DNA from 2 places in the Pseudoalteromonas sp. SCQQ13 genome. Region 1 is predicted to be linked to the other one. Evidence: predicted binding sites of a transcription regulator. Region 1 holds the regulator's gene; the other holds the start of a gene.
The links. Region 1 encodes ArgR, which controls arginine synthesis, uptake and breakdown. Its sites were predicted from a motif close to ANTGAATANNTATTCANT; they were not measured.
Positions count from the first base shown of each region.

Region 2: the regulator ArgR is predicted to act here: its motif matches at 4,433-4,450, upstream of I6F41_RS12770 (2OG-Fe dioxygenase family protein).

Region 1 is NZ_JADYXG010000002.1:238,243-250,952, reverse strand. Features, by position in the region: gene I6F41_RS02870 (NAD-dependent succinate-semialdehyde dehydrogenase) at 1-339, shown strand, start outside; gene I6F41_RS02865 (Fe(3+) ABC transporter substrate-binding protein) at 1,067-2,071, shown strand; gene I6F41_RS02860 (ABC transporter permease) at 2,072-3,703, shown strand; gene I6F41_RS02855 (ABC transporter ATP-binding protein) at 3,704-4,753, shown strand; gene I6F41_RS02850 (Dyp-type peroxidase) at 4,804-5,703, shown strand; gene argR (transcriptional regulator ArgR) at 5,719-6,186, opposite strand; gene mdh (malate dehydrogenase) at 6,413-7,345, shown strand; gene ispB (octaprenyl diphosphate synthase) at 7,449-8,420, opposite strand; gene rplU (50S ribosomal protein L21) at 8,843-9,154, shown strand; gene rpmA (50S ribosomal protein L27) at 9,171-9,428, shown strand; gene cgtA (Obg family GTPase CgtA) at 9,659-10,816, shown strand; gene folA (type 3 dihydrofolate reductase) at 10,890-11,381, shown strand; gene I6F41_RS02810 (DUF3718 domain-containing protein) at 11,461-11,838, shown strand; gene I6F41_RS02805 (methyl-accepting chemotaxis protein) at 12,221-12,710, shown strand, end outside.
Region 2 is NZ_JADYXG010000015.1:37,447-50,156, forward strand. Features, by position in the region: gene glpD (glycerol-3-phosphate dehydrogenase) at 1-1,326, shown strand, start outside; gene I6F41_RS12755 (acyl-CoA thioesterase) at 1,339-1,737, opposite strand; gene I6F41_RS12760 (2OG-Fe(II) oxygenase) at 1,771-2,475, shown strand; gene I6F41_RS12765 (cysteine desulfurase-like protein) at 2,495-3,730, opposite strand; gene I6F41_RS12770 (2OG-Fe dioxygenase family protein) at 3,740-4,372, opposite strand; gene acnB (bifunctional aconitate hydratase 2/2-methylisocitrate dehydratase) at 4,572-7,169, opposite strand; gene I6F41_RS12780 (OmpA family protein) at 7,466-8,530, opposite strand; gene I6F41_RS12785 (protein adenylyltransferase SelO) at 8,916-10,325, opposite strand; gene I6F41_RS12790 (DNA-3-methyladenine glycosylase I) at 10,335-11,033, opposite strand; lysine riboswitch at 11,237-11,434, shown strand; gene dapA (4-hydroxy-tetrahydrodipicolinate synthase) at 11,587-12,471, shown strand; gene I6F41_RS12800 (2,3,4,5-tetrahydropyridine-2,6-dicarboxylate N-succinyltransferase) at 12,487-12,710, shown strand, end outside.

The DNA of each region.
Region 1 (12,710 bases):
TTGATTGTAAATAACGTCACTACCGACATGGATATTTACCATGAAGAAGTATTTGGTCCAGTATTAACAATTATTCCTTTTGATGATGAAAGCGAAGTACTTACTCTAGCAAACGACGTACCTTACGGCTTAGCCGCTTATTTTTACAGCCAAAATATTAAGCAGGTTTATCGCATTAGCGAAGGTCTTGAGTTTGGCATGATTGGTGTAAACGAAGGCGTTATTTCTAACCCTGTAGCGCCATTTGGTGGTGTTAAGCAATCGGGCCTTGGCCGTGAAGGGGGGCACCAAGGGTTAAATGAGTACCTAGAAGAAAAATACGTGTGTATTAAAATTTAAACCGTTTATATGCTCTTGGCGGCTTGCAGTAAAACAACTTCAAGGCGCTGTACAAATACATTGAGCAATTTATTTTAGGCAAAGAAAAGCGCGCTCTATCTCTAGGCGCGCTTGCGGAATCTTCTAATTTTCTGCATCCTGCAATTGAACTTAATCAACTCCAAATTCTTACAAATCCTTGTTATTACAATATTACTTTTTAGTTCTATGTAATGTAGGCGCTCCTGCCTGTATCCTTTATTTCCTCAACATCCTGTAAAACAACGTAAATCCTTTGTTGCTATCCTTTACGCATCATCCAGATGCTATCCTTTAAGACATTCCATTGTGCTGCTCTCCTAGAGCCTGTCCTAAAATCCGTTTTGTATTAGTAACCTAAATCATTGGTTGGTCGAGTAAGTTGTCCGTTTCCATTTACTCGTTAAGCATCACTGCTTGGTTGTTAAGTTAATTATAGGCGGTACGATATTTTAAAGAAGTATAGGTTGCTAATTAATTGCTATAGTCGTAATAGTTAAAATAACTTACTTTAATTAAAACAATTGGTTACTTTGTTTGTTATGGTTTTTCATGTTGTGTTTTCATCATTGGCTGTCACGTTTGTAGGATATATCTTACGTTGGTTTTCTATTTTAGCGATTTTAACAGGATCAGATTATATAAAGTGTGCACTTTTGGGTAAGGCACGGTAGAATTATTGATAATAGTTATTATTCAGGTGGGAAATATGAAAAAAGTATTCGCAATTGTAGTTGGTTTGGCTGTGTCGGCACCCGTTTTTGCAACTGAGTCCGTTAATATTTATTCTTTTCGACAGCCTTTTTTAATAAAACCAATTTTAGATGACTTTACCAAACAAACTGGAATTAAAACAAATGTAGTGTTTGCTAATAAAGGCTTAATAGAGCGCGTTAAGCGCGAAGGTAAACACAGCAAAGCCGATTTAGTATTAACGTCTAATTTTAGCGCCTTAATCCAACTTGAAGATTTAGATTTAACGCAAACTATTAGTAGCGAAGCAATTAATAACAATGTGCCTGCGGCATTTCGTGATGGCGACGGCCAGTGGGTGGCACTTACTAAGCGAGTACGTAATGTTTACTCGTCAAAAGAGCGTGTGGGCGCGCTACCTGAGCTGACTTATGAAGATTTGGCCGATCCAAAATATAAAGGGCAAATATGTACTCGCTCTGGTAAACATCCGTATAATTTGGGTTTAGTTGCATCCATGATTGCACACCATGGTGAAGCAGATACCAAAGTATGGCTTGAGGGGGTTAAAGCAAATTTAGCGCGTAAACCACAAGGTAACGATAGAGCGCAAGTAAAAGCAGTAAAAGAAGGGTTGTGCGATCTTGCATTTGGCAATAGTTACTATTTAGGTAAAATGCTGCAAGATGAAACCCAAAAAGAATGGGCACAAGCGGTAAATATTAACTTTCCGAACCAAATCAATCGCGGCTCGCATATAAATGTGTCGGGTGCAGTTATTACAAAATACGCTAAAAACCCTGAAAATGCCTTGAAACTCCTAGAGTATATGACCGACAATAAAGCGCAAAACATGTACGCTTCAATTAATATGGAATATCCGGTTAAGCCAGGCGTAGAATTATCAAGTTTAGTTGCATCTTGGGGAAGCTTTAAAGAAGATAGCTTACCACTTGATGAAATTAGTAAATATCGTCCGTTAGCGTTAAGGCTAATTGATGAGGTGAAATTCGATCTTTAAATGACTTATAAATTTCAGCTGTCTAAATGGCAGCTTTTTGCATGGTCGACAGGATTATTACTGTCGACCCCATTGTTTTTTCTGCTATTTGAATCTCTACAAGGTAACTCAGAGGTGTTTTCGCATCTTTGGGATACAGTGCTGTGGGATTACATTTCTAATACCGTATTACTTATTTTAGGTGTGTGTGTACTAAGCTGTGCTATTGCCTTACCACTTGGCTGGCTAACCGCTTATTGCCAGTTCCCGGGTAAAAAACAGTTTGAATGGGCGTTAATGCTGCCACTGGCTATGCCTACCTATATTATTGCCTATGTTTATACCGACTTGCTTGATTACGCAGGCCCAGTACAAAATACTCTCAGAGACTGGTTTGGGTGGCAATCGCCGGATGATTACTGGTTTTTTGATATACGCACTTTGCCCGGCGCTATTGTAATGCTTGCACTGGTGCTTTATCCCTATTTATATTTAATTTTTAAAACAGCCTTGCGTGAGCAGTCTTTTAAGTTAGTACAGGCTAGCCAGTTAATGGGGCTGTCGTCGTGGCAGAGCTTTTTTAGGGTGAGCTTAGTGTTATCGCGCGGCGCAATTGTAGCTGCGCTAGCGCTAATTAGTATGGAAACCATGGCTGACTTTGCCACAGTAAGCTACTTTGCTGTAAGCACGTTAACCACTGCCGTATACGATACTTGGTTTGGTTATTACTCGTTAACCGCTGCAGCTAAAATATCGGGCGTGATGTTATTACTATTGTTTTTAGCCTTAATGGCGGAGCGCTTTAGTCGCCGTAATCAAGCGGTGTTTGAGCGTCAGTCGGGTATAAATAGTGAAGCGCTTTATATATTAAAAGGCAAGTCGGCTTGGCTGGCAACGCTATTTTGCAGTGTGATTTTAATTGTTGCCTTTGTTATACCTATTGCTGTGTTAATAAAGTACGCCATTGTTTATTTTGATCAAGCATGGAGTAGTGAGTTTTTTAGCTATGCGTGGCAAAGTTTAAAGGTAGCTATAGTAGTAAGCGTAGTAACGCTGTTACTTAGTGTATTAGTGGTGTTTTATCAACGTATAGCCAAGCAAAGCTATCCACTTATTCCGGGGCGATTAGCTAGCACCGGCTACGCTTTACCAGGAACAGTACTGGCTATTGCGGTGCTATTACCGCTTACGCTGTTAGAAAATACTGTAAACCGTGTGCTTGAGCCATACGACTTAAATATAGGCTTGTTACTCACTGGCAGTGTATTTACCATTATTTTTGCTTATGTAGTGCGTTTTTACGCAGTAGCACATGGCGCGATTGAGTCGAGCTTTTTACGCATTAGCCCCTCTCTCGACATGGCTAGCCAATCTATGGGCAAAAGCCAAGGCCATACGTTACGTTTGGTGCATTTACCCCTACTTAGACGCGGGTTGCTTACTGCGGCTTTGCTGGTGTTTATTGAATGCATGAAAGAGCTACCTACGGCTTTGTTACTTAGGCCGTTTAATTTTGAAAGCTTAGCTACGCATGTGTTTCAGTATGTGAGTGATGAGCAATTAGAGCTGGCTTCTATATCGGCATTATTTATTGTGCTGGTTGGATTTATCCCTCTGTATTTTATTAACCGTTCTATGGAGCAACGTAGTTAAATGAGTAGTTTGATTTTACAAGGCGTGAGCTATCAATATAACGGTACTAAGGTTATTCACGAGCTAAATTTAACCATAGGTAAAAACGAAATAGTGTGTTTGTTAGGTGCCAGTGGTTGTGGTAAAACCACCACCTTAAAAGCAATTGCAGGGCTAATAGAAACGCAACAAGGAAGCGTGTTTATCGATGGCAAGCTGGTGAGTAACGCCAATACATTTATCTCGCCAGAGCATCGTAATATTGGCATGATGTTTCAAGATTATGCGTTATTCCCGCATTTAACCGTGGCACATAATATTGCTTTTGGCTTAAGTAAAATGAGTAAAGAGCAAAAGCAACAGCGCGTTGATGAAATGCTTAAGCTGGTGCATTTAGTTGGCTGCGCCGACAGGTATCCGCATCAGTTATCGGGTGGGCAACAACAGCGCGTGGCGATTGCGCGTGCACTTGCTTACAAACCAAGTTTACTATTACTTGATGAGCCGTTTTCGAATATAGACACTCAAGTACGCTTTGAATTAATTGCCGATATTCGCCGCATAATTAAAACTCAACAAGTGTCGGCAGTATTTGTTACCCACTCAAAGGAAGAGGCTTTTGCATTTGCAGACACGCTGGCTATTATGCACCAGGGTAAAATAGCTCAGCAGGGCACCCCAGAACAGCTTTTTGCTAAACCAAGCTCAAAGGAGGTTGCAGAGTTTCTGGGTCAGGGCATATACTTAAGCGCAGAAGTGTTAACAGCAACTGAATATAAAACCGCTTTTGGCCTAGTTGAGTCGGTTATTGCGCACCAGCATCAGGCTAATATAGGAAAAATATATGTGCGTCCTCATCAAATAGAGCTAAGGAGCGACAATAAAAAAGATAGCCATAGTGAACGCGCCACCATATTAAGCAGTCGTTTTATTGGTTCGGCTTATGTTTACACTGTAGTTATTGCACAACAAGAAATAGAAGTTGCAGCGCAATATGGCCAGTCATTTGTTCAAAATGAGCAGGTTATAATAAAAATAAAACCCCACACGGTGAATTTTTTCGAATCATAAATTAATTTGTTATTCGCTGTGTTTATCTATTTATAAGCTAAGGAATAACAATGGCACAAGCGCAATCAGGGATTTGTGCTGAAGCAAACTTACACGGTTTGCATTTATTTTTTAATGTGTTTGATGGCCAAGATGAGTCATTACGTACAAAGCTCAAGCAAGTAAGCGCTATTGAGGAAGAGTTTAGCGATCAGTTTTCTGAATCTATGCTTTCTTGTATGGTGGCTATTGGTGCACAGTATTGGCCGCATATTTTGCCAGAGTATATCCCCAGTGAACTACAAAGCTTTCCTAATATAAATCATAATGAACACGCAATGAGCGTGCAGCCGTGTGATTTGTTTGTGCAAATACGTTCAGACCGCGAAGACGTCAATCATTTATTTGCACTGCAAATTTTAAAGTTATTTGCACCAGACGTAGAGCTGGTGGAACAAATTCGTAATTTTAGATTTTTAGATGGTCGCGATTTCAATGGTTTTATTTATGGTGGCAAAATGCCGCATGGCCGACAAAAGTGGGCAACGGCGTTAATAAATAAACCAGGTAGCTTTGAGGATCAAGGCAGTTATATTCATGTGCAACGTTATAAGCACGATCTAAGCGTATGGCAGCATCTATCGCTAGATGAGCAAGAGCAAATAATAGGTCGCACTCGCTTAGACAACACTCTTATAGCCCCAGCGCTTGAAACCAGCCATGCACAACGCAGTGAATTAAAAGATGAGCAAGGCCAGCCAATATTACTTAATCAAGGCATGCCTTATGGCGATGTTTACGAGCAAGGAATGCTGTCAATTACTTGCTCGGCCAGTGGAACCGCATTTGAACAGGTATTAAAAAGTCGTTTAGGTGAGGGGGAGTGCTATGATCATTGGCTTGATTTTACTCAAGCCGATATGGGGTCTGCGTTTTTTGCACCGTCAGTTGGGTTTTTAAAGCAGTTATAACGCATGTTTTAAATACTAAACCGTATCAAATAAAATACGTACCCGCTCTAGGGTTAAGTCTATTTCAGATATTTTAGCTGGGGCAATAAAAATAGTGTCGTCGCCAGCTATAGTACCTAACACGCCATCGGCTTTACCTAATGAGTCAAGTAAACGCGCAATAAGCTGAGCCGCGCCTGGACTGGTACGGATAATAATCATCATTTCGTTATGCATTATATCAATAACAAGCTGGCGCAGCGGGCTTTTTGCTGTGGGTACGCCCATTTCTGCTGGCAAGCAATACACCATTTCTTGTTTGGCATTGCGCGTTCGTACCGCGCCAAACTTACTAAGCATGCGCGACACTTTACTTTGGCTTATATTGTCAAAACCTTGCTCTTTTAACGAATCTACTATATCGCCTTGAGAACCAAAGTTTTCTTCTTTTAAAAGCGCTTTAAATGCTTTTACTAACGCTTCCTGTTTGTCTTGTGGTTGCATAGTTTTTATTTGCTTTTTATTATCCATGCCGCAAATTCTACACAAAAACGAATAATTATGCAGCAGTTGTTTATTTAACTTGCCAGTTTACTGTATTCAGGCCAAATGTTTTTACAACTATGGTCTAAAATATTACGAAAATAGGCAGGATAAATTTGTTTTTAGTCGCTAATTTCTTTATCTTAGAGCCATAAATATTTCCTACCTCAAATCACGGAGAATTCCAATGAAAGTTGCTGTATTAGGTGCTGCAGGCGGTATCGGTCAAGCGTTGTCTTTATTATTAAAAACAGGCTTACCAGCTGGTTCTGAATTATCACTATATGATGTTGCACCAGTAGTTCCAGGTGTTGCGGTTGATCTATCTCATATCCCTACAGCGGTTAAAGTAGCTGGCTTTGGCGCTGATGCGTTAAATGAAGCGCTTAAAGATGCTGATATCGTACTTATTCCTGCTGGCATGCCACGTAAGCCAGGTATGGATCGTGCAGATTTATTTAATGTAAATGCTGGCATCATCAAAACGTTAGCAGAAGGCATAGTTGCAAGTTGTCCTAAAGCATTAGTAGGTATTATTACTAACCCAGTAAACGGCACTGTACCAATTGTTGCTGAAGTATTTAAAAAAGCAGGTACTTACGACGCTAAACGCGTATTTGGTATTACTACGCTTGACGTTATTCGTTCAGAAGCATTTGTTGCTGAACTTAAAGGCGTAGACGTAGCAACTGTTAAAGTTCCTGTAATCGGTGGCCACTCAGGTACTACTATTTTACCTCTACTTTCTCAAGTTGAAGGCGTGAGCTTTACAGATGAAGAAGTTGCAGCACTTACTCCACGTATCCAAAATGCGGGTACTGAAGTTGTAAATGCTAAAGCGGGTGGCGGTTCAGCTACTTTATCAATGGGTGCAGCAGCAGCTCGTTTTTGTATGTCTTTAGTTAAAGGCCTACAAGGTGAAGACGTTGTAGATTACGCGTACGTTGCTGTTGAAAATGGCGATGCGGAGTACTTTGCACACCCAGTACGTTTAGGTAAAAACGGCGTAGAAGAAATTCTTTCTTACGGCGAACTAAGCGCATTTGAAACAAAAGCAAAAAATGACATGCTTGAAACACTGAAAAAAGACATCAAAGAAGGTGTTGATTTCATGGCGTAATAGCCAAAATCAAGTGACAAAAAAGCCTGCGTTTGCAGGCTTTTTTATTGCTCGGAATTTAGCTAACCTGCACCCAGGTTAGCTACACATAAAGGCAGTAAAGTTAGTGATCGCGATCAACTGCAATACGGGCAAGGCTCACAAGTGCTTGTTTATATTCAGACTCAGCTAAAAAGTCTAAGCAAGCAATGGCTTTGTCGGCTTCAAGTTCGGCCTTTTGCATCGTAAATTCAAGCGCATTGGTTTGTTTAAGTGCCGCTAAAATTTCTTCAAGATGATCCATGCCATTACTGTGCTCTATAGCGTCACGGATCAGCTGTGTTTGCTGCTCATTACCATGTTGCATTGCATAAATAAGCGGCAGAGTTGGTTTCCCTTCGGCTAAATCATCACCAATATTTTTACCTAATTGATCTGCATCTGCGTTGTAATCAAGTACGTCATCAACGAGCTGAAACGCAGTACCTAAATGCATGCCGTATAGGTTAAGCGCATCAAGCGTGGCTTGGTTTTGCTCAGTAATAATGGCCGCAAGGCCTGTCGCGGCTTCAAATAGCTTAGCGGTTTTAGAATAAATAACCTGCATATAACTCGCTTCAGTGGTGTCGGGGTCATTACAGTTCATTAACTGTAATACTTCACCTTCAGCAATAATGTTAGTTGCATCTGCAAGCACTTGCATTACCTGCATTTTACCAAGGCCAACCATAAGCTGAAATGAACGAGTGTAAATAAAGTCGCCCACTAATACGCTGGCAGCATTACCAAACTCAGCATTTGCTGTAGGCGTGCCTCGGCGTAAGTTAGATTCATCAACAACATCATCATGTAATAGTGTTGCGGTATGAATAAACTCAACAATAGTTGCAAGTGTAATATGATCTTTACCCTGATAACCCAATGCTCTGGCCGCTAGTATTGCCAACATTGGGCGCACGCGCTTGCCGCCACTGTTTACAATATACAAGCCAAGTTGGTTAACTAACGCCACATCTGAGCGCATTTGCGCATGTATAAGTTGATTGACGTCATTCATATCGTTTTCGATTAACGCCTGGATAGCTTTTATATCCATTGATCTCCGAGCCAATTTTTATGTGTGAACGGCGCAGATTGTACAACAAAAAAAGCACTAGCTCGATATTTTGTGACGATTCCCTGAAAAAACACGGTTAACATCGCTAATTAGCACTTAAATACGAGAGATAGCTGATTAATTAGCGTACAAAGTGTGCTGTAATTTATGTTTATTTATTATCCGTTGTAGTGTGTGTTTAGCTAAGGCAAATTATTTTCACTAATCGTGAAAAAGCGCTTGGCAAAAGGGCTATTTAATATAAAATAGGGGAAATATTGAATTGCTCTCAATGCAGCTACTTTTTATTCATTTTAATTACAAAATAGGCTTGCTAGTTATTACGCCGTAGCGTAAACTTCGCGCCCTATCGAAGAATATTTTAGTTGCGTCGATTTGAGGGCGCACAGACGGAGTTAATTATGTACGCGGTTTTCCAAAGTGGTGGTAAACAGCATCGTGTGACTGAAGGTCAAACGATTCGTCTTGAAAAATTAGACGTTGAAACTGGTGCAGCAGTAGAATTTGATTCAGTACTTTTAGTTGCTGATGGTGAGAAAATCGAGATTGGTGTACCGTTCGTAAACGGTGGTAAGATAACAGCTGAGGTTGTTTCACATGGTCGCGGTGAGAAGATTAAGGTTGTTAAATTTAGACGCCGTAAGCATTCTCGTAAGCAAATGGGCCATCGTCAATGGTTCACAGAAGTTAAAATCACTGGCATTAGCGCTTAATTAGAGGTACTTAGAAATGGCACATAAAAAAGCAGCTGGTAGTACTCGTAACGGTCGCGATTCAGAAAGCAAACGCCTAGGTGTTAAGCGTTTTGGTGGCGAATCAGTTCTAGCGGGTAGCATCATTGTTCGTCAGCGTGGAACTCGTTTCCACCCTGGTACAAACGTAGGTATCGGTAAAGACCACACTATCTTCGCAAAAGCAGATGGTAAAGTTCAGTTTGAACAAAAAGGTCCTTTAAACCGTAAATACGTAACTATCGTAACTGAGTAATCAGTAAGATAGTTAAAAAACCCCGCCTTTGCGGGGTTTTTTGTTTTCATTATTTTACAATATATACCCAAGCCTGCAATTATACCTATGGGTTTAAGTAGCGGGCTCTTTAACGAAGTTATAGAGCGATCTAATTCGTAAAATGGTTCAAATATTTATGCCAATTGGTATTAAGTTGGCTTGGGTATATAATAGTGTTATTAACAAGCCAATCCCTAAAGTGAGTAATCATGAAGTTTGTAGATGAAGTAGAAATTCGCGTAGAAGCTGGAGACGGTGGCGCCGGTATCGTGTCTTTCCGTCGTGAAAAATATATCCCAGAAGGTGGGCCTGACGGTGGTGACGGTGGTGACGGTGGTAGTGTTTATCTACAAGCGGATGAAAACTTAAATACCTTAATTGATTACCAATTTGAACGCTTCCATAGAGCAGATCGCGGTACTAATGGCCGCAGCCGTAACTGTACTGGTAAAAAGTCTGACGATTTAATTATTATGGTGCCTGTAGGTACACGTATTATGGACGTTGATACGCAAGAGGGATTAGGGGATTTAACCCAACATGGCCAAAAGATTTTGGTGGCAAAAGGCGGTTTCCATGGCTTAGGAAATGCGCGTTTTAAATCAAGTACAAACCGTGCTCCGCGTCAAAAAACCTTAGGGACAGAAGGCGAAGTACGCAACCTTAAACTAGAGTTATTGTTACTAGCAGATGTAGGCTTATTAGGTTTGCCAAATGCAGGTAAGTCTACCTTTATCCGTAGTGTATCGGCAGCAAAACCAAAAGTAGCAGATTACCCATTTACGACGCTTATTCCAAATTTAGGTGTGGTACGTCCTGAAGCTAATAAATCATTTGTTATCGCTGATATACCAGGCTTAATTGAAGGCGCATCGGATGGTGCTGGTTTAGGTATTCAATTTTTGAAACACCTAGAGCGCTGTAGAATATTACTGCATATTATTGATGTAATGCCAGTTGATGGCTCAAATCCAGTTGATAATGCATTTGCGATTGTTAATGAGTTACATCAGTACAGCCCTAAATTAGCAGAAAAACCGCGCTGGTTGGTATTTAATAAAATAGATTTATTACCAGCTGACGAAGCAAAAGCTTTATGTGAAAAAATTGCACAAGAGCTAGGCGAAACTGAAAATATTTACAGTATTTCTGCTATTAATAAATCAAATACTCAACCACTAATTCATGACGTAATGACATTGCTTGAAAGCATGCCAAAAGAGAAATTCGTTGAAACTACAGACGAAGAGGTTGAGTTTAAGTGGGACACCTATCATCAAAAAGCTGCTAAAAAGAGCGACGATGATGATGATTGGGATGAGTGGAATGAAGATGATTACGACGTAGAAGTTGTGTACGAGCGTTAATTATAATTAATTACATATAAAAGGAGCTTATGCTCCTTTTTCTTTGTTTAATAATAAATACTGGATAATTAGTGTGATAATTTCAATGATTGCTGCAATGGCAAATAACCGTGTAATTGGCCTTAATAATACAATGCCTTGGCATTTACCTGGAGACTTACAGCATTTTAAAAAAGTAACCACAGGTAAACCTGTGATTATGGGGCGCAAAACATTTGAGTCTATTGGACGGCCTTTACCTGGGCGTCGTAATATTATTATTACCCGTAATAGCCAGTATCAAGCAACTGGAATAGAAGTTGTTACAACGCCAGAGGCCGCGTTAAATTTAGTTGCTGATGTGGAAGAGGTGATGATCATTGGTGGTGGAAATATTTATCAACAATTTTTAGAAAGTGCACAAAGACTTTATTTAACCTTTATAGACTTAGATGTTGAAGGTGACACTCAGTTTCCTGATTACGAAAAAGTGGCAACCTGGCAGGTTAAAGATGAAATACAAATGGCTGCGGATGAAAAAAATCAATATAGTCATAAGTTTGTAACTTTATATAAAAACTCTTAACATTATTGCGAAATACTGAGCATATTGGTACAATATTAACTAATCCAATAGGAATAAAGTATTATAAAAAGGGTTTTCCATGATTAAGTTATCAAAGCTAGTTGTTATTACTGCGCTTGCAGCCGGTTCGTTTGTATATACTGCCCCTGCACAAGCAGATGATCAGTTAGCGATTTCTATCTGTGAGTATATTGCAGCGGATGATAAAAATCGTTTACGTAGTAAGCTTAAAAGCTCACGAGTGAAAGTTCGTAATATATACGATGCAGTATTTTGTAACGGCAATAATTTATTGCGTCATGCAGTGGCAAGTAATGCATTAGACAGCGGTGAATATATAGTAAAAAACTTATCTAAAAGCTCGCTAGAAGATGGTGCTGATATATCATGGGCTGAATCGAACGGTCATTCAGGATCGCCCTTAATTGCGATAATTAAAGAGCGCGCAGGTCTTTAATTTTACAATAAATACGATTAAACCACGTTTTATACGTGGTTTTTTTATGCCTATATTTTTATAAATAATTTTAAATAACACAGCACTATTTTAGTATTGTAATCCCCCCCTTTTAACACAAACGCCAACCTTATTAAAAACATAACCCTTTTTACTTATTAACTTACTTATTGTGTTGAAATGAACTTATAGCCGACTCTATAGGTGCTGAAGTTAAAGGAATCTAGGAATAGCCACAAAAAATAACTCATTGTTTTTATTTGGGTTAACATTCTTGTTGTTGCTTTGACAGCTCATGAATTTAATACGATTAGTCGTATTTGCCATTAAACTGTCATAAATAGTCAATATTCTACGCGCATATGATTTTAGGGATTTATTTATGCGCGCCTCTACATTTACCCGCTTACTGGCTGTTTTGTTAACTCTCGCGAGTGTTTTATTAGCTATGACTCTACTTTGGGCCAGTCAAACTTTACTAAAACTAGAGCAGCAAGACAGTGCATATAGACAGCTTAAAAATACGATTATGGTTGATCTAGCGAGCTATCTAAGTAATTACTTAGCACAAGGCGATAGCCAATACTTAACACAAGCCTCAAGTTTAATCTCGCAAGTAGAGCAAAAACAGTTAACGCTATTACCAGCAGCTCTTAAATCACAACTTACTGAGCAGTTAATTACTCTAAATAATGATATAAACGGTAAATATAGAGCCTTGGGTAAGCTCTCTGGTAACGAAACGGCTTTACTTGATAATGCGCTAAGGCAAATGGCTGGTTCGGCATCCTCGTTAATTAATTATGCGCGCTCAGCTTCGGATAATAGTCACAACACGCTTAGTTATTATAAATTGGCCAATGAGTATTATA
Region 2 (12,710 bases), on a different contig from region 1:
GAGCATTACCAATTTAGGCTAGTAAAAGAGGCACTTAAAGAGCGTGAAGTGTTATTAAAAAATGCCCCACATATTATGTGGCCGCTATCTTTTAGGCTGCCACATCAAGCGCATTTACGCCCTTACTGGATGATTAGAATTGGGTTGTTTATATACGACCATCTTGCCAAACGCATTACTTTACCCGCATCAAAATCAATTAAATTTACCCGCGATAGTATATTGAATAATACTATTACCCGCGGTTTTGAATACGCTGATGGCTGGGTTGATGATTCGAGGTTAGTTATTTTAAATGCGTTAGCAGCACAGCAAAAAGGTGCAACCATTTTAAGCCGCACGCGCTGTATTAAAGCAGTTCGCAATAACAATAATTGGAGTGTGACCTTAGAGCAACAAGGTAGCAAAAAGCAATGTTCTATAGTTGCTAAAGGAGTTGTTAATGCAGCGGGCCCTTGGGTTGCATCACTTTTTGATGAGGTAATTACTGGGCCGTCGCCACATAATATTCGCTTAGTTAAAGGCAGCCATATTATTGTGCCGCGTATTCACACTGAGCCGCAGGCCTATATTTTACAAAATAAAGATCAGCGTATTATTTTTGTTACCCCATTTGAAGATGACTATTCACTGATTGGCACTACAGATGAAGAATACAGCGACAATATAGCAGATGTAAAAATTAGCGATAAAGAAGTCGATTACTTAATTGGCATTACTAATAATTACTTTAAAAAACAACTTACTCATAACGACATAGTGCATACCTTTAGTGGTGTACGCCCCTTACTAGATGATAACTCATGCGACGCACAAGCCGTTACTCGCGACTACAAACTGATATTATCGAGCAATAATAACCAGGCACCACTGCTAAGTGTATTTGGTGGGAAAATTACCACTTATCGCAAGCTCGCTGAAAACGCAGTAAACGAACTCGCCAGCTTTTATCCGCATATGGGCCAAACATGGACAAAAAACACTCCATTACCCGGTGGCGACTTTTCATCAAAGGTAGTATTAAAGCAACAACTACAGGTAAAGTATGCATGGTTGCCTGAGTTTATTTTAAATCGCTTTATACGCAGTTACGGTACTGGCACTTATACCCTACTTACAGATGCCCAAAGCGTAGCTGATTTAGGCCAGCATTTTGGCCATGGTTTATACGCCACTGAAGTAAATTATTTAGTTAATAGCGAGTGGGCTAGCAGCGCCGAGGATATATTGTGGCGTCGTAGTAAGTTAGGTTTGCGTTTTAATACTGAGCAAATAACAGCGCTGAGCCAGTATATTCAAAATTATAATGGCTCAATACCGCTGTAAACATTTACCAAACTAGCTAGCCGGGGCTAAATGCTCATTAAGTGACGATTTTTCAGATACTGAAAGCGATTGCTTTGCTTTTGCTGCAAAATCGTAACGTACCAATACCGTTTTACCAACTGCACAGCAGTTACCTTGCTGGTGAGCTTCTTGGCGTAATACAAATGAGCTGGTACCTACATGCTCTACTGAGGTTTTAATGGTTACTTCATGGCCATAAAATAACTCACCAACAAACGACACTTCGACTTTGGCAATAATTAGCTTCCAGTCATGTGGGTTTAAATCTGGGGTAAAAAACCTAAAAATAGGCGCACGCGAAGCTTCAAACCATACAGGGAGTACGGTATTGTTAATATGTCCTAGCGCATCTGTTTCACTAAAGCGCGGCATCACTTTTTCAATAAACATAATAATCCAATAATAATTATATAAAGGTAAACTATGACGGACTTTATTCGCGTATACGATAACGCGCTCAGCAATGACTTTTGTGATAACTTTATCACTACCTTTTCTCAAAGCCCGCATATAAAACAAGGGATGACATCTGGCGGTATCGATTTAAATAAAAAAGATAGCCACGACTTGCACTTAAACAATCATCCGGAATACGTTGAGCAATTAAAACATATTCAACAAACCACTGCACAGTATGTTTTTAAATACATTGAAGAACATATTTTTATTATGATTGGTGCCTTTGGCCTAAAAGTGTATCACCCTAAAAGTGGCGAACCTGTTGACTTAACACACGCAAACTTTGATGAAGTGGGTAAACCACAACTGCCCTTATTAGTGCAGCAAATTTTTAGGCTAGGAAATATTCAGGCGCAAAAATACCAAGTTAATAAAGGCGGTTACCCGTATTGGCACAGCGAAGTTTATCCGCAGTTAAATCATAACGAGGCGCTACATAGAGTATTGCTGTTTATGTTTTATTTGAACGATGTTGAACAAGGTGGGGAAACGGAGTTTTATTATCAAAAGCGTAAAATTGCGCCTAAAAAAGGCACTATGGTAATAGCGCCCGGCTACTTTACTCACACTCACCGTGGCAATAAGCCAGTATCTAACGATAAGTATATTTTAACCTCGTGGGTACTGTTTAACCGCGCAGAGCAAATATACGGTGCGCCAAAGAGCTAGCGCACCTTTTTTATGTATATTAACCTAGTAGCTCATCAAACAAATTAAATAACTGATCAAGCTCTGCGGTGGTGTTGTAGTGCATGCAACCAATGCGCACTACGCCACCTTTATCAAGTACGCCTAATTGCTCACACAAACCTTGCGCGTAAAAGTTGCCGTCCCATACACAAATATGTTGCTTACCTAAACATTCAGATACAGCGCGCGGCTCTAAACCTTCAAAAGTTAACGCAAAAGTAGGCGTACGCTCATTTAAACGATCTAAATCATCTATACCAAACAATTTAATACGCGGGTAATTAACTAAGCGCGTTAAAAAGTATTCACTCAGCGCCATTTCGTGTTGCTTGGTTTTAGCAAAGGCAACACTTAACTTTTCGCGGCGTGAATGGCTGTCGTCAAGCTCGCTAATTGCTGCAATGTAATCAACCGCCGCTATAAAACCAGCCATGGCTTCAAAGCTTTGCGTGCCGGTTTCCCAGCGACCAGGCGCTACGTCTTTAGCTGGCTCAACTTTGTACGGGGTAAATCCTTCAAGGTGCTCTTTTTTGCCATAAACCATACCTAAATGCGGGCCAAAAAACTTGTACGCAGAGCAGGCTAAAAAGTCGCAATCAAGCGCTTGTACATCTACAAGTTCGTGCGGTGCATAATGTACGGCATCAACATAAACAAGTGCGCCTACGTTGTGGGCAAGCTCTACAATACGTTTAATATTGTTAATTGAACCTGTGGTATTTGAAGCATAAGTTACCGCTACCAGCTTAGTATTACTGTTTAGTAAACTCTCGAACTGCGCCATATTGAGTGTGCAGTCGGTTTCGTTAATAAGCGCAGTATTAACTTTAACACCTTTATCTTCTGCGGCTTGCTGCCACGACGAAACGTTAGAAAAGTGATCCGCGTTAGTGACAATAATTTCATCACCCGTTTGCCAGTCGCGTGAAATTGCGCGGCTAAAGCTAAACGTTAAGCTGGTCATATTCGGACCAAATACAATTTGTTGTGAGCTGGGCGCATTGAGTAAATCGGCAGCAGCTTGGCGAGCATTTGCCATTAGCTCAACGGTTTTATCGCTTGAGAAAAATGCTCCACCTAAATTTGAGTTGTAATAACCCAAATAAGCAGTCATAGCGTTAAGTACCGATTGCGGTACTTGCGAGCCACCGGGGCCGTCTAAAAACACGGGAGATTTACCATTAACGCTTTGCATTAATGCCGGAAATTGCTCACGTAATTGCGTTATATTCATGCTCATTCCTTAAGACGTTAATACAAAGCAATCCAGGTAACCTGGCTTACTGGCATCAAGTTTATTCATTGGAGTAGCGTTATGCCACACTTGACGGTCGTTAATTACTGCAAACATACCGTCTTTTATGGCCATTTTAAAACAGGGATCGGCTTGCTTGTTTTCGTATACAAGCAATTCACCGCCCTCTAAGTTTTCATGCGATACACCACATACACACACATGATCAAAACCATCTTGGTGCACGCCTTCTGGCGCTGCAGGCGTATCACTATCAATGGCTAACATACGAAATTGGTGAATTTCGATATCACGTTCTTCATCAATCCCGGTAATTTGACGAAACTCATTCACAATACTTTTCATGCCCGCTGACTCAAGTAGGCTTTGCTCTAAATTTTCGTAACTACGCTCAACATTACCCTGAAAGGTATTAATTGCATCATCTTGTACAAATGCTTTTGTTGCTTGTAGCTTTAGCTCACCATTTTGTAGTTTAACTACAGAGTAACGGCGTTTACGAAAGGCACCATCTGCATAAGGATTAGTCGGCAGGTTATCAAAAGAAGGCTTAACCAAATCAATATTTGTTTGGTTAATAAAACGCAGCTGCAGTAAATTCTGGGGGTTTAAAGCGGTCATAAAAATCCTGCTATAGTAATTATAATATTGCAGGGATTTTAATGCATGCAAAGAGGATTTATTGCTTTATTATTTAACTTCAAAACAATTAACCACCAAAATTAATACAATAAATGCAAAAAAACAACATTAACTATCTAAAATTTATTTTTGCCAATAAAAAACCCGCAAAAGCGGGTTTTTAAATAAGCTGTAAAAATTATACTGCTTGTTGAATGATCACGTTGTCTGCTTTTTTAGTGTAAGCAGGCATGCGATGGAAGTTCAAGTAGCGATATGTATCTGACGCTGTTGCATTGATCTTCGCTGCATATTCTTGATACTCAGCAGCAGTTGGCAATCGACCGATAATTGCCGCAACTGCAGCAAGTTCAGATGATGCTAAAAATACATTTGCACCATTACCTAAACGGTTAGGGAAGTTACGTGTAGAGGTAGACACTACCGTTGCTTTATCAGCAACACGTGCTTGGTTACCCATACATAATGAACAACCTGGAGTTTCTATACGTGCGCCAACACGACCAAAGATGCCATAGTAGCCTTCTTCAATTAGTTGGTCTTTGTCCATCTTAGTAGGTGGAGCAACCCAAAGCTGAGTAGGTAGTTGACCTTTAAAGCCATCTAGTAACTTACCAGCCGCGCGGAAGTGACCAATGTTAGTCATACAAGAACCGATGAATACTTCATCAATTTTCTCGCCAGCAACATCAGAAAGTAAACGCGCGTCATCTGGATCATTTGGAGCACAAAGAACTGGCTCTTTAATCTCAGCTAAGTCGATTTCAACTACGTGAGCGTATTCAGCATCTTTATCTGCTTCCATAAGCTCAGGATTAGCTAACCAGTCTTGCATTGCATTAATACGACGTTCAATCGTACGTACATCGCCATAACCTTCAGAGATCATCCACTTAAGCATAACAATGTTTGATTCTAGGTATTCAGAAATAGACTCTTTTGAAAGCTTAACCGTACAACCTGCAGCTGAACGCTCAGCAGATGCATCTGATAATTCAAACGCTTGCTCAACAGTTAGGTGCTCAACGCCTTCAATTTCTAGTACGCGACCAGAGAACTCGTTGATTTTACCTTTTTTCTCAACTGTTAATAAGCCTTGCTTGATACCGTAGTAAGGGATTGCATGTACAAGGTCACGTAATGTGATACCTGGTTGCATTTCGCCTTTAAAACGAACCAAAATTGACTCAGGCATATCAAGAGGCATAACACCTGTTGCTGCTGCGAATGCTACTGCACCCGAACCCGCTGGGAATGAAATACCTAATGGGAAACGTGTATGCGAATCACCACCAGTACCTACGGTATCTGGTAATAACATACGGTTTAACCATGAGTGAATAATACCGTCACCTGGGCGAAGTGAAACGCCGCCACGGTTCATGATGAAATCAGGAAGCGTGTGATGCGTGTTTACATCAATAGGTTTTGGGTATGCCGATGTATGACAGAAAGACTGCATTGTTAAGTCTGCAGAGAAACCTAAACAAGCTAAATCTTTAAGCTCATCACGTGTCATAGGACCTGTTGTATCTTGCGAGCCAACAGTTGTCATTTTAGGCTCACAGTATTGACCTGGGCGAATACCTGCAACGTTACATGCTTTACCAACCATTTTTTGCGCTAGTGTAAAGCCTTTATCTGATACTTCAGTTGCTGTTGGTACTTTAAATATATCAGTAGCACCTAAACCAAGTGATGTACGTGCTTTGTCTGTTAAACCACGACCAATGATTAGTGGAATACGACCACCAGCACGAACTTCATCTAAAATCACTTCAGATTTAAGTTCAAACTTAGAGATTACTTTATCAGTACCATGCTGCTTAACAACACCTTCGTATGGGTAGATGTCAATTTGCTCGCCCATGTTAAGTTCATCAACATTTAGCTCAATTGGTAAAGCGCCAGAATCTTCCATAGTGTTAAAGAAGATTGGTGCAATTTTATTACCTAGACATACACCGCCAACACGCTTATTTGGTACAAACGGGATATCATCGCCCATAAACCAAAGCACTGAGTTAGTTGCAGATTTACGTGAAGAACCCGTACCAACAACATCACCAACGTAAGCTAGTGGTAAGCCTTTAGTTTTTAATTCTTCTAGTTGGGTGATTGGGCCTACTTCGCCTGGTTTGTCAGGAGTGATACCGTCACGTTCAATTTTTAGCATAGCTAAAGCATGTAGTGGAATATCTGGACGAGACCATGCATCTGGTGCAGGTGACAAGTCATCCGTATTTGTTTCGCCAGTTACTTTAAATACAGTAACTGAAATCTTTTCAGCAACAGCTGGTTTATTAGTAAACCATTCTGCATTTGCCCAAGACTCAATAATTTGCTTAGCGAATGTGTTACCCGCTTTTGCTTTTTCTTCTACATCGTAAAATGCATCAAACATTAATAATGTGTTTGAAAGGCCTTTTACTACGATAGGTGCAAGTGTGTCGTCATCAAGTAGGTCTATCATAGGTGCGATATTGTAACCGCCTAGCATAGTACCTAATAATTCTGCCGCTTTTTCTTTAGAAAGTAGTGGAGAATTAGTTTCACCTTTAGCAACTGCCGCTAAAAACCCTGCTTTGATATAAGCTGCATCATCAACACCTGCCGGTACACGATTAGCAAACAAGTCGAGAATAAACTCTTCTTCACCAGCCGGTGGAGTTTTGATTAATTCAATAAGATCAGCCGTTTGCTGAGCATCTAATGGCGCTGGTACGATACCTAACGCGGCACGTTCTTCTACGTGTTTACGATATTCTTGTAGCACAATATTGCCCTCTTGGTGACGTGAAAGTATTCGGTAGCGCTTCATAAGCGCAATGTTACCCAATACTTATAGTATTCTAACGCTTAATTATAAAGCTTTTGTAGGTAGATGAAAATCTATCCAGTTCAGCAACTGATTATACCGACTATAAGTATTATGAATAGTAGATAAAGTAAAATCAATTTCTATGAATGTTTATTAAGTAAGAATCATTAGTATTAATTTTTAATTTAAGTTTTTAGTAGGCATAAAAAAACCCAGCATAAAGCTGGGTTTTTGTAATTCAATCGATTTTATTAACGTAAAACTTTAACGTTTTTAATCGTTTTGATATGCGCTTCTACACGACGGTTTTCTTCGTGTGCTGCTTTAGTGTTCGCTTCATTTTTAAGACGCTCTTCACCTAAACCAACTGTAGTAATACGGTCTTCTGCTACGCCATCAGCTACTAATTTTTTAGCTACTGCGTCAGCACGTTTTTTAGATAACCACTTGTTGTAAGATGCTTTACCTACAGAAGAAGTATGACCTTCTAAAAGAACAGTTGTATCTGGGTACTCTTTTAAGAACTCAGCTACTTTATCGATATCGTTTAAGTACTGTGTAGATACTGCAGATGTATTATTAGGGAAAGTCACTAATAAGCTTACAGTTACTTCTTTATCTTCGTATAATGTACAACCTGTGCCATCAACTGCATCTGTCATTGGTGTGTTAGGACACTGATCATCTGCATCTGGAATGTTATCGTTGTCGCTATCTACTGGTGCAACTTCAACAATTACTGGCTCTGGAGCTGGTTGAACTGGCTCTTCTGCTACTGAACTTTGACCAAATAAGTAGTTAATACCTAGTTTAGCGTTCACATCGGTATAACCACGGTCAAGACCTTGATAAACAGATGTTTCTGCGTTAACAAATAAGCCGTCTGTAATGAAGTGCTGGTAACCAACACCTGCGTTTAAGAAAGTATTATCTGTTGCTACTTTTACTTCTTTAATACCAAATAAACCATAGAAAGGACCGCCACCAAAGTGGTAAAGTGCATCAACACCAAAACGCTCGCCGTCTATGTCGTTACGATTACCATTAGGAATCGGATTTTTAAGAAATGCATTAAAGTCCATATCTGCATACTCAAGACGTGCACTCCAGTAATCACTGAAACGGTAGCCAACTTCAGCACCCCAACTTGCAGATTCATTAACTTCCAAGTTTTGGTGCATGTTTAAGTTTTTCCAAGATGCATCGTAATAGTCACCGAACACACCAATGTAAAAACCTTCAGTTTTTTCTGCTGCAAATGCTGATGCGCTAGTTGCAGCTAACGCGATTGCGATTGTAAGTGATTTTAATTTCATTGTTTTCTTCCCATTTTAACAATTAAAAAATATAGCTAATTCTTTCTAGCTCAACCAGTTTTATTAATATTACCTGATCCTTTATTAATCAATACTTAACAAAAGATAAATTAATTCGTTTTCAACACTCTATATACAAGTATCAGTAAGTTTAGGACATATTAATTACTTTACCCAACCCCTAGATAATAAATACTATCGCTAGTATCTAAATTTATTAAATAACCATACCGACTTCACTAGCTGAGTTTATATTGAGCTCCAAGCTCCTAGCTTTAAATGCATATCAATAATATCAGCTCAGTTTATTGTGCTCAATAATAAAGCAGCGCTACGGCCGCTAAATGACCTTTAATAATCAGCAACTTAAATTTCAATCTAATAATTAAGTACCACAAAAAGTATAATACTCTTTATCGCTGCTAGGTGCATCCTGAAATTTTGCCAATTTGTCTGTATTTTCATAAGGTGTGTGCATAACCTGCATAAACTCATGCAGTAATTCACTTGAGCCAGTCTTATTATACTCACTAAGTATTTTTTCGATCACATGGTTACGAGGAATAACTCGCGGATTAGCTGCGCGCATTACGGTATAGCTGCGATCATCGGTACGTTTTTGCCACTTACCGGCCCACTGAACTAATACCACTGGTATGCTCACTCCACCTGTTAAAGACTCGGTTAGTGCATCAAACGTGTTGGTATAGTCGAGTTGGTGCTCTTTTAATAACTGTAATAGCTCTGCAATTAACTCTTTATCGGCTGTATCTGTGCCAGCTAAGCCCAGTTTTGTTGCCCACATTGCACTAAATTCAACATTAAATTGCTCAGCAAAACCATCTATTATTGGGGTCATTAACGCCACAGCTTGTTCGTCGTCATCATTTACAAGCGGTATTAAACTCTCAGCTAAGCGGGCGCAGTTCCAGTTAGCAATATTAGGTTGATTACCAAATGCATAACGCCCTTGCTTATCAATAGAGCTAAACACGGTATCAAAATCGAAGCTGTTCATCATGGCACATGGGCCATAGTCGATAGTTTCGCCGCTAACCAGCGTATTATCGGTATTCATTACCCCATGTATAAAGCCTACTCGCATCCAACTAACCACCAGCTCAACTTGGTTTTTAATCACTGCAGCTAAAAATGCTAAATAGCGCTCAGGTCCTGTTGCTTGAATTTTTGGGTAATGACGCTCAATAGCTAAGTCGGCAAGGTTTTTAAGCCCTGCAACGTCGCCTTGCGTTGCTAAATACTGAAACGAGCCAACACGGATATGGCTACTGGCTAAGCGCGTTACAATAGCGCCAGGTTGAGGTGGGTTTCTGTACACGGTTTCGCCACTACCAACCACTGCTAAGCAGCGCGTAGTTTTAATACCTAACGCTTGCATTGCTTCGCTCATTATATATTCACGAATTGCTGGGCCAAGTGCACAGCGGCCATCGCCACCACGAGAGTAAGGAGTGGCACCTGAGCCTTTTAATTGAATGTCCCACAACTGGTTTTGCGCATCCTCTACTGCACCTAGCAAATGAGCACGCCCGTCGCCTAAACGAGGTGAAAAATGTCCAAATTGATGCCCTGAGTATCCCAGTGCAACCGCTGCAATTGCTTGCTGTTCGTTGCCGCTAAAAGTACTGGCCCGTAATTCAGGAACTACATTAATATTAAACGCTTTAGCTAAGCTGTCGTTCCATAGTAATAGCTGTGGGGCGGCCACCTTAGATGGGCGATCTTCAATTGCAAAATTGTCGGCTACTTGTCTGTACCTTGGCATTAAATTCATAACTACCCTCTACTGTTGTTGGCTTATACCTACACGATTATCGCCTACACTGTAGGCTATAATTAAGCTTAGCTCTTGCATGCTCAAACCGCTTTGTTGTTGTAATTCATTAAAGAACGCTTGCGCTGCAGTTAACGACTTTTTAGTTTGTAAGCCACCATCAATAATTTTATGCGCGCGCAAATAACTCTCAACATCCCGCGATAATAAAAAGGTGTCTTTACCCAATGCACGCAAAGTATAAGGGCCGGTATTTCCACCCAAGCGTGCACCGTGTTTTTTTAAGTACGCCCACAAACCAATAATATCTTCACTTGGCCAGTCTGCAATAAACTGACTAAAGCTACCATGTTGCTGGGTAACCTCATGGATCATGAACGCATTTTCGGGGATCGTTTTTACATTTTTATAATTGCGAACAATGCGCTCGTCGCTGGCTTTTTGCTCCAACATATCGGGTGGCATCATTAATAATTTTTCAACGCTAAAATGCCAAAAAACCTCTCTAAAGCCTGCCCACTTGCTGTTAATAACCGACCAGTAAAAGCCACTTTGAAAAACCTTGCGCGTAAACTCTTCCAGCCAATCATCATCACTTAAAGCTACTAATTGTCGCTTAGATGCAGGTTTAGCGAGTAATTGCTGTAGCATTTGTGTTGAGCCTTTTCGCTCTACTGCTCGCTGATAAATATCATTAAATTTTTCCATCTGCTTGAAACCTTATTTTGCAGTTACAAATTTCGCGCCGCGATTATCCCCTAGTTTAAGGGAAATCGTCCTTATACGTAACCGTTGCCAAAATCGATGACACTATCTGCACTTAGCTGCTTGACACCCAGATGGCTAAAATGATTTAATCATCGCACTTACCCTATTTAATTATATTTGTATTGCTAGCAGTACAAATATAAAGGGCTGGAAGAGGTGCGTTATTCAGGTAGCGTATGTTAGGAGCACAAACTCCATTGAGCATACGTAAGGGGAATTAACGCCGAGAAACAACAATATTTGTGTCATTGTTGTTTCGGGCGACTAGGTTGAATCCTAGCGACTGTCACCAATAGCTATTTAAACGTAGCTTATTAGTTTGGTGGAGAGCTTCTGGTCTTAGTATAATAAGGCCGTGCGCCCTATTATTTAAGCCCATTCGCTCTTCGAATTATAACATACCCTACACGTGGGTATTTGTTCGAACGATGTTAATGCGGCTCTTTCCTATATAGCTTCTTAACTCACCGAACATTCTATAAGTTCGCGAGAGATGATCAAAAACTTTAATTTAGATGACTACTCAGTCTGGACGGCGCTCGTTACTCCGTTTAATCAAAACGGTACAATCGACTATGGCACCTTAACCACTTTGGTTGCTGAGCAAGCCGCTGCCAATAATGCTATTTTATTACTAGGCAGCACAGGCGAAGGCTTAGCCTTAACACTTAAAGAGCAACAAGCCATTGTTGAGCACGTGTGCCAATTATCGCCTAATGTACCCTTAATGGTGGCTGTAGGTGGTATGAACCTCAAACAGCAATTAGCCTGGGTTGAATACTGTAACCACTTGCCTATTCATAGCTTTTTACTTGGCTCGCCGCTTTATGCAAAGCCCGGTGTAATTGGGCAAACCCATTGGTTTGAAAGCCTTTTAAATATAAGTAAACACCCTTGTATGCTTTATAACGTACCAGGGCGAAGCGCTGTCGATATTCCAGTGGCAACCATTCAAAACCTACAACAACATAAAAACCTATGGGCACTTAAAGAAGCCAGTGGCAACATTGCGCAATTTGAAGCTTACCGTCAAGCGGCTCCTAACTTAGCTATTTTTAGCGGCGACGATGCGCTTATGCCCTACTTTGCCCAAGCCGGCGCTAAAGGGCTGGTATCGGTAGCAGCTAATGCTTGGCCGCTACAAACTCACGAATTCGTACAGCGTAGCCTAAGTGGCCAATACCCCAATTTATTTACTCAGTGGTCAAGCGCAATCAGTAGCTTGTTCACTGTAGCAAACCCCATTCCCGTTAAAGTACTCATGCATTTACAAGGGCGATTAACGAGTTCGTATTTACGCCCACCGTTAACTCACCTCGAATTAACGCAAACAACGTGCATTGAACAAGCAAACAACACCATTTTATCTTGGCATTAAACATAGGTTTTTATAATGAGCTGGTTAGAACTATTAAATAATTTAGAGTCGGGCGCAGTACGCGCAGCATCACAAAACGAAAGCGGCCAATGGCAGGCTAACGTTGCAGTAAAACAGGGTATTTTAGAAGCCTTTAAAAATGGTACAAACACCGAATTTGTCGGTGGCTTTGTTGATAAACATAACTTAGCGCCACAACAGTTTAGTGCCACCGATGGCGTACGTATGGTCCCGGGTGG